Regions from separate parts of the Mesorhizobium oxytropidicola genome, predicted to be linked through region 2. Evidence: riboswitches for the same ligand, from Rfam matches in the RefSeq annotation. Region 2 holds a riboswitch; each other region holds the start of a gene.
What was found. Region 2 has a riboswitch for thiamine pyrophosphate ahead of thiC (phosphomethylpyrimidine synthase ThiC). Riboswitches for the same ligand answer to the same signal wherever they lie in the genome.
Positions count from the first base shown of each region.

Region 1: it holds a riboswitch for thiamine pyrophosphate, as region 2 does, so the genes downstream of both, thiB (thiamine ABC transporter substrate binding subunit) here and thiC (phosphomethylpyrimidine synthase ThiC) in region 2, are expected to answer to the same signal.
Region 3: it holds a riboswitch for thiamine pyrophosphate, as region 2 does, so the genes downstream of both, AC0V8S_RS16855 (YkoF family thiamine/hydroxymethylpyrimidine-binding protein) here and thiC (phosphomethylpyrimidine synthase ThiC) in region 2, are expected to answer to the same signal.

Region 1 covers NZ_CM149692.1:1,503,305-1,505,560, reverse strand. Annotated here, with positions in the region: gene thiP (thiamine/thiamine pyrophosphate ABC transporter permease) at 1-291, opposite strand, end outside; partial or broken gene thiB (thiamine ABC transporter substrate binding subunit) at 470-1,467, opposite strand; TPP riboswitch at 1,511-1,625, opposite strand; gene AC0V8S_RS07520 (thiamine diphosphokinase) at 1,714-2,256, shown strand, end outside.
Region 2 covers NZ_CM149692.1:4,491,545-4,493,800, forward strand. Annotated here, with positions in the region: gene thiC (phosphomethylpyrimidine synthase ThiC) at 1-977, opposite strand, end outside; TPP riboswitch at 1,082-1,198, opposite strand; gene panD (aspartate 1-decarboxylase) at 1,303-1,755, opposite strand; gene AC0V8S_RS22370 (beta-ketoacyl-ACP synthase III) at 1,812-2,256, opposite strand, start outside.
Region 3 covers NZ_CM149692.1:3,365,574-3,367,829, forward strand. Annotated here, with positions in the region: gene msrA (peptide-methionine (S)-S-oxide reductase MsrA) at 144-662, shown strand; TPP riboswitch at 948-1,060, shown strand; gene AC0V8S_RS16855 (YkoF family thiamine/hydroxymethylpyrimidine-binding protein) at 1,051-1,659, shown strand; gene AC0V8S_RS16860 (ABC transporter permease) at 1,695-2,256, shown strand, end outside.

The DNA.
Region 1 (2,256 bases), 3.0 Mb from region 2:
CGCGACGATCGCCGGCAGCGCCAGCGGCACGGCGAAGAGCTGCAGGATGAAGGCGCGGCCGAAAAAGCGCGGATGCCGCGACAAAGCACGCGCCACGAACAGCGCCGGGCCGGCAGAAAGCAGGGTCGAGAGGGCGGCCTGCCAGAGCGTGAAGCGCACGACACGTAGGAGATAGGGATCGAAAGCTGCCCAGGCGCCCGAAAGGTCATAAGCGCCTTCGACAAGCAACCCGGCAAACGCGCCGCCGATCAGCAGTGTGATCGCGGCGAGCGCGATGATGCCGGCGCTGATGCGGGGGTCGGACGCGCGCCTTCCACCCTCCCCCTTGTGGGGAGGGTCGGAACGCGGATGCCGCGAAGCGGTGTCCGCGAGCCGGGGTGGGGGTGAGGCCGTGCTCAGCGTCGCAGCCCCCACCCCGCTCCGCTTCGCGGATCGACCCTCCCCACAAGGGGGAGGGTGAGAAGCGCGCTCATTTGCTCATCACCGCCAGCCATTCATCCACCCAGGCCTTGCGGTTGGCGGCAACCTCTTCGGGGCTGAACAGCAAGGTCTTGGTCGGCTTGACCAGTTTGTCGAAGGCCGGGTTGAGCGGCTTGTCGGTCTTTCCTGCCGGGAACATCCAGTTGGTCTCGGGGATGGCGTCCTGGAATTTCGGTCCGGTCATGAAGGCGATGAATTTTGCCGCCAGCGGGTTCTTGGCGCCGGTCGTGGTGATGCCGGCGACCTCGATCTGCAGATATTCACCTTCTTCGAACGAAGCCGCCTGATAGCGCTCGGTATTCTCGGCGACCATGTGGTAGGCCGGCGAGGTCGTGTAGGACAACACCATCGGCGCCTCGCCCTTGGTGAACAGACCATAGGCCTCGCTCCAGCCCGGCGTCACGGTCAGCACCTTTGTCTTGAGCTTGGCCCAGGCCTCCGGCGCCTTGTCGCCATAGACCGACTTCACCCACAACAGCAGGCCGAGGCCCGGCGTCGAGGTGCGCGGATCCTGGATGACGATCTTGTCGTCGGCACTGCCTTCGACCAGCTCCTTCAGGCTCTTGGGCGGCGTCTTCAGCTTCTGCGTGTCATAGACAACAGCGAAATAGCCGTAGTCGAAGGGCACAAACGTATCGTCCGTCCAGCCGCCCGGCACGTTGATATCGGAGACCGCGCCATGCGGGCAAACAACCCGCTAGCCTTGGCATCGGCGGTGAGATTGGTGTCGAGGCCGAGCACGATATCGGCCTTGGTCGATGCCCCTTCGAGCTTGACGCGGTTGAGCAGGGCGACACCGTCGGCGACCGAGACGAACTCGACATCGCAGCCGCATTCGGCCTCGAATTCCTTCTTCACCACCGGGCCTGGACCCCAGTCGGCGGTGAAGCTCTCATAAGTGTAGACGGTGAGCTTGTCCTTGGCCAAGGCCGGCCCGGACAGCGCCACAACCGTGGCTGAGACAAGAGCGTATAAAAGCGTGCGCATCGGCGCCTCCTTCGTTCGAATTGAAAGGAATTGAGGCGTCGGACTGTCCGAAACGTCTAATCCCTCCGCCGGTACAAACCGGATCAGGTTCAGCGGGTTGGCGAGATTGCCTCTCAGCCGGTCCGCGAAGATCGCGTCCGGCACCCCGTTAGAGCGTTTCGACACATAGGCCCGGCCGAGGAACCGCGCAAGTGGCAGTTTGCCGGCCTTCCGTTTCCGCTGCCGGGCTGGTACAGGCCACCAGATATGAGCACATTCACCATCCTGCTTGGCGGCGATCTCATCCGCACGCCCCGGCTCGACCGCCAGGTCGAGGGCTCGCGCGTCATCGCCGCGGATGCCGGCATCGGCCATGCCCGGCTGCTCGGCCTTGTGCCCGAACTGTGGGTGGGCGATTTCGATTCGGTGCCGGCCAATCTGCCTGACGACCTCGCTGCCGTGCCCCGCCAGACCTTCCCGGCGGAGAAGGACAAGACCGACGGTGAACTGGCGATCGCCGCAGCCCTCGAGCGCGGCGCGACCCGCCTTGTGCTGGCAGGCGCGTTCGGCGGCAAGCGCGCCGACCACGCTTTCCTGCATCTGGCGCTCGCCCTGCGCCTGGCCGAGGCCGGAACGGACGTCCTGCTGACCAGCGGCGCCCAGGAAGGTATCCCTCTGCTGTTGGGAACGGCCGGCTTCGATTATGCCGACGGCACCCTGTTTTCGATCCTCGGCTTTTCCGAACTTGCCGGCCTGACCGTCACCGGCGCGAAATGGCCGCTGAGCCAGGTCGAGGTGGCTTTCGGCTCG
Region 2 (2,256 bases):
GAGACGATGCCCGTGACGCGGTCAACGGTCAGCGGGATGTAGTGCAGCCGCACGCCGGCGTGGATGGTGAAATAGTCGACGCCCTGTTCGGCCTGCTCAACCAGCGTGTCGCGGTAGACCTCCCAGGTCAGGTCCTCGGCGATGCCGCCGACCTTTTCCAGCGCCTGGTAGAGCGGCACGGTGCCGATCGGCACCGGCGCATTGCGCACGATCCAGTCCCGGATGTTGTGGATGTTGCGGCCGGTCGACAAATCCATCACCGTATCGGCGCCCCAGCGGATCGCCCAGACCATCTTTTCCACTTCCTCGGCCATCGACGATGTGACGGCGGAGTTACCAATATTGGCGTTGATCTTGACCAGGAAATTGCGGCCGATGATCATCGGCTCGCTCTCGGGATGATTGATGTTGGCTGGAATGATCGCCCGCCCGCGGGCCACTTCGTCGCGCACGAATTCCGGCGTGACAAAATCCGGTATCAATGCGCCGAAGGCTTCGCCGTCGCGTTGCAGCTTGCCGCGCAGGACCTCGCGGCCGAGGTTCTCGCGGATGGCGACGAACTCCATTTCGGGCGTGACGATGCCGGCGCGCGCATAGGCGAGCTGTGTCACCGCCTTGCCTGATCTGGCCCTGAGCGGCCGGTTGCGGACGGGAAATTCCGGTGTCAGGCGCTCGCCCGCCGCGAATCCGTTGTCTTCCGGCCGGACATGGCGGCCGTCATAGGCTTCGACATCGCCGCGTGCCGTAATCCATTCATGGCGAAGCTGGGCGAGGCCCTTTTCGATGCTGGTTTCGACGGTCGGGTCGGTATAGGGGCCGGACGGATCATAGACGATGACGGGCGGCTCGCCGGCTGTCGGATGGACGGAGATTTCGCGCATCGGCACCCTGATCTGGGGGTGGATGGCACCGGGCTTGTGGATTTTTCGTGAGGCGGGCAGCGGTCCCGTCGACACGGCGGGGGTGAGGGCATTCATCTTGAGGCTCCTTTGCTCATGCATTGGAGACCCAGTTCTGTGCCGGAAGGATGAAAAGACGCTTTTGTCGACCTGTTCAAAACAGGACCACGGGCGTGAACTCCCGCAAAGCGCTTGCACCGTCCCTACGCCAGTATGAACTGGATCAGGTTCAACGGGTCACTGCGCCGCGAAAGCCAGCAGTATCTCAGCCCCTTGCCGGGACTCCCCTGGTGAATGCCTTAAGTTGGACGGGCCAGCGCAATCTTGTCAAGCGCATTCGGGCGCCTTCGACCGGCCGCCAATGAAACCCAGCATAAAACCCCCGCATGCATCGGGGACAAAATCACGCTCCTGAAACCAGGGCGGGAATGGCCAAAGCCGCATTCGCCTCGTCGAGGATGGAAAACCTGTACCGGCCATGTGCGTCGAGATCGACCGAGTAGCTCAGGCGGTCACGTATGTGGTTGTGCTGGTCAAAAGTGACGATCCTCGGTTTCAGCGAGGTGATCTGCGCTTCGTCCAGGTAGATGGAGTTGCAGACAATGATCTGGTCGTCTGGCTGGCAGGTGCGGGCGGCAGCACCGTTGAGGATGCAGCACCGCGAGCCGCGCTCGCCCAGAATCACATACGTTGAAATCCGCGCACCGGAATTCTTGTTCCATATCTCCACGAATTCCATCGGCAGTATCCCGGCTGCTTCGCAGTGGTCAGGGTCCAGCGTTATCGAACCGTGGTAGTTGAGGTTTGCTTCGGTGACGTGGATACCGTGCAGCTTGCCGGCGACTATTTTTCGCATTGCTCTGTTGCCCCATAGATCATTCATGATCCGTCCTGGCGCGCTCGCTTGGTCGGCTAAATGCCGACGACGAGAGCACCACCGCTAAGACCCGCACCCGCCGCCGCCAGAAGAATCTTCTCACCCGACCGAAATGGCTCCGTCTGATGGACCAGCGAGAGCGAGAGCGGGATCGTTGCTGCGGAAGAATTGCCGTAGTCGGCGATCGTCTTAACGGTTACATGATCCGCTATGCCAAGGTTCCTCCCGACCGCATCGAAGATGCGGGCATTGGCCTGATGCGGCACGAACCGATCGATGTCCTGCGGCCGCGTCCGGGCTGTGGCCAATGCATCCTGCGAGCAGGCGGTCATCATCTCGACGGCCTTGGCGAACACTTCGCGGCCGTCGGTCATCGTCATGCGGGTTTGCCCGAGGTCGAGGTCGCCATGGAACGGGATGTTGCTTCCGCCCGCCGGGATCTGAATCAGCCCGTAGCGCGAGCCGTCCGAATCCACCGAG
Region 3 (2,256 bases), 1.1 Mb from region 2:
CGTTCGCGCATGGCTGCGTTCGTCTCCATGCGACTGGACGAAGCAGGCGACAATGCCCATTTATTGGGAAATCCAATTTTGTCTGCGCAATTCCGGACGGGAAACCGCTACGCGAATGGAATTGCCTTTTGAGGAGACGTGACATGGCGACTTCGATCGAACGCGCAGTGCTTGCCGGTGGTTGTTTCTGGGGCATGCAGGATCTGATACGGCGCTATCCCGGCGTCATCTCCACCCGTGTCGGCTATAGCGGCGGCGATGTGCCAAACGCCACCTACCGCAATCACGGCACTCATGCCGAAGCCATCGAGATCAATTTCGATCCGGCCGTGATCAGCTATCGCACGCTGCTGGAGCGCTTTTTCCAGATCCACGATCCGACGACGCGCAACCGCCAGGGCAACGATGTCGGGATGAGCTACCGTTCGGCGATCTACTATACCAGCGACGAGCAAAAGCACGTGGCCGAAGACACCATCGCCGATGTCGATGCCTCCGGCCTGTGGCCTGGCAAGGTCGTCACCGAAGTCGCGCCGGCCGGCGCCTTCTGGGAGGCCGAGCCCGAGCATCAGGATTATCTGGAGAAATATCCCAACGGCTACACCTGCCATTTCGTCAGGCCGGGCTGGAAGCTGCCGGTGCGTGAGAAGGCCGCGTCCTGACGTTTGGCGAAACGCATCGTTGGGAAGCGATGTCGAAACAAAGAAAGCCGCGGGGCGGATGCCCCGCGGCTTTTCTTCGTTTATGGCGATGACTTGCTTGCATCGGAGTTCATGTCGCCCGGTGTGGTGGAGGTGGTGCTTGCTGCCGGATCGACGGTGTTGGGCGAAGCCGGCTTGCTCGGGTCTCCAGTGATCGACCCGCCGCCACCCAGATCTGGTGCAATGCTTTTGGCGCGGTGCGCTGAAAAAACGGCTTCCCCTTCGGTTCGAATGGTGCTTTAACGCGCCCATCCACAGGGGTGCTCCGTACGGTCGGGCTGAGACGGGGGCGGCAAGCCCATAGACCCTAGAAGCTGATCTGGGTAATACCAGCGGAGCGAGGCGGGCTATGTTTTCAGGCGCACAGATTTCCCTATATCCCATGGCCGACGATTTCGTCGGCGTCATCCTGGGCGCGCTCGGCGCGCTCGATCCCTACCGGGACAGGCTCAGGATCGAGACCGACGACATCTCGACCTTGCTGGTCGGGCCGCCCGAAGTGTTGTTCCCGGCGCTGCGCGACCTGTTCGTGGCGGCGGCGCGGAGCGGCAAGCATTGCGTGCTGTCGGCGGCCATTTCGCGCGGCTGCCCGGGCGAGCCGGACGATCCGATCTGCCGCTCCGACGCGTTTGGCGGACCTGTCGGGCCGCTCGGCCCACGCAAGGAAGCCGCCATCACCGCCGTGCGCAAAGCTGCTGCCACCGGCCAGCCGGCGGCGGCGCAATTCTCGCTCTATGTGATGGGCGCCGGCGACCACATGGACGAGATTTATGGCTGCATCGATTTCCTGAAACAGTCCGGCGTCTACGATCGCTCCAAGAATTTCTGCACCAAACTGCGCGGTGATACGGGCGCGATCTTTTCGGCACTGAACGAAGCTTTCTGCCGCTTCGGGCCAGGCGCCGGGCACGTAACCCTCGACGTCACGGTTTCGGCCAACAGCCCGTCGGCTGTCTAAGCCGGCCGCGCTTCGGCGCGACCCCGTCAAAGGTTATGCCCGTGGTGTCATCATCAGTCGCGTCGCGCCCGCTCGTGGGTTCCCTTGCCAAGGCTGTACCCGCCGTCATCTCGGTCGGGTTGCTGCTTGTGGCGTGGGAGATCTACGCCACCTATTCCGGCATCAAGCCGACGATTCTGCCGGCGCCGTCACGCGTCTTCGAACAGGCGACGCTCAATCGCGACGCGCTGATCGACAACGCCATTCCCACCATCCGCGCCACACTGATCGGCTTTGCCTGCTCGCTCGGCGCCGCCTTCGCGCTGTCGATGTTGGTCGACTTCTTCCAGCCGCTGCGGCGCGCGCTGTTTCCCGTCTTCATCGTCAGCCAGACCTTGCCGCTGGTGGCCATCGCGCCGCTGGTGGTGCTGTGGTTCGGCTTCGGGCTGGCGCCGAAGATCATGCTGGTGGCGCTGGTCACCTTCTTCCCGATGCTGGTGGCTCTGGTACAGGGCTACGAGGCGACCGAGGTCGAGATCGGCCAGATGTTGCGGGCCATGGGGGCAGGGCGCTGGCGCGTCTTCGTGCTGGCACGGCTGCCTTCGGCGCTGCCCTATT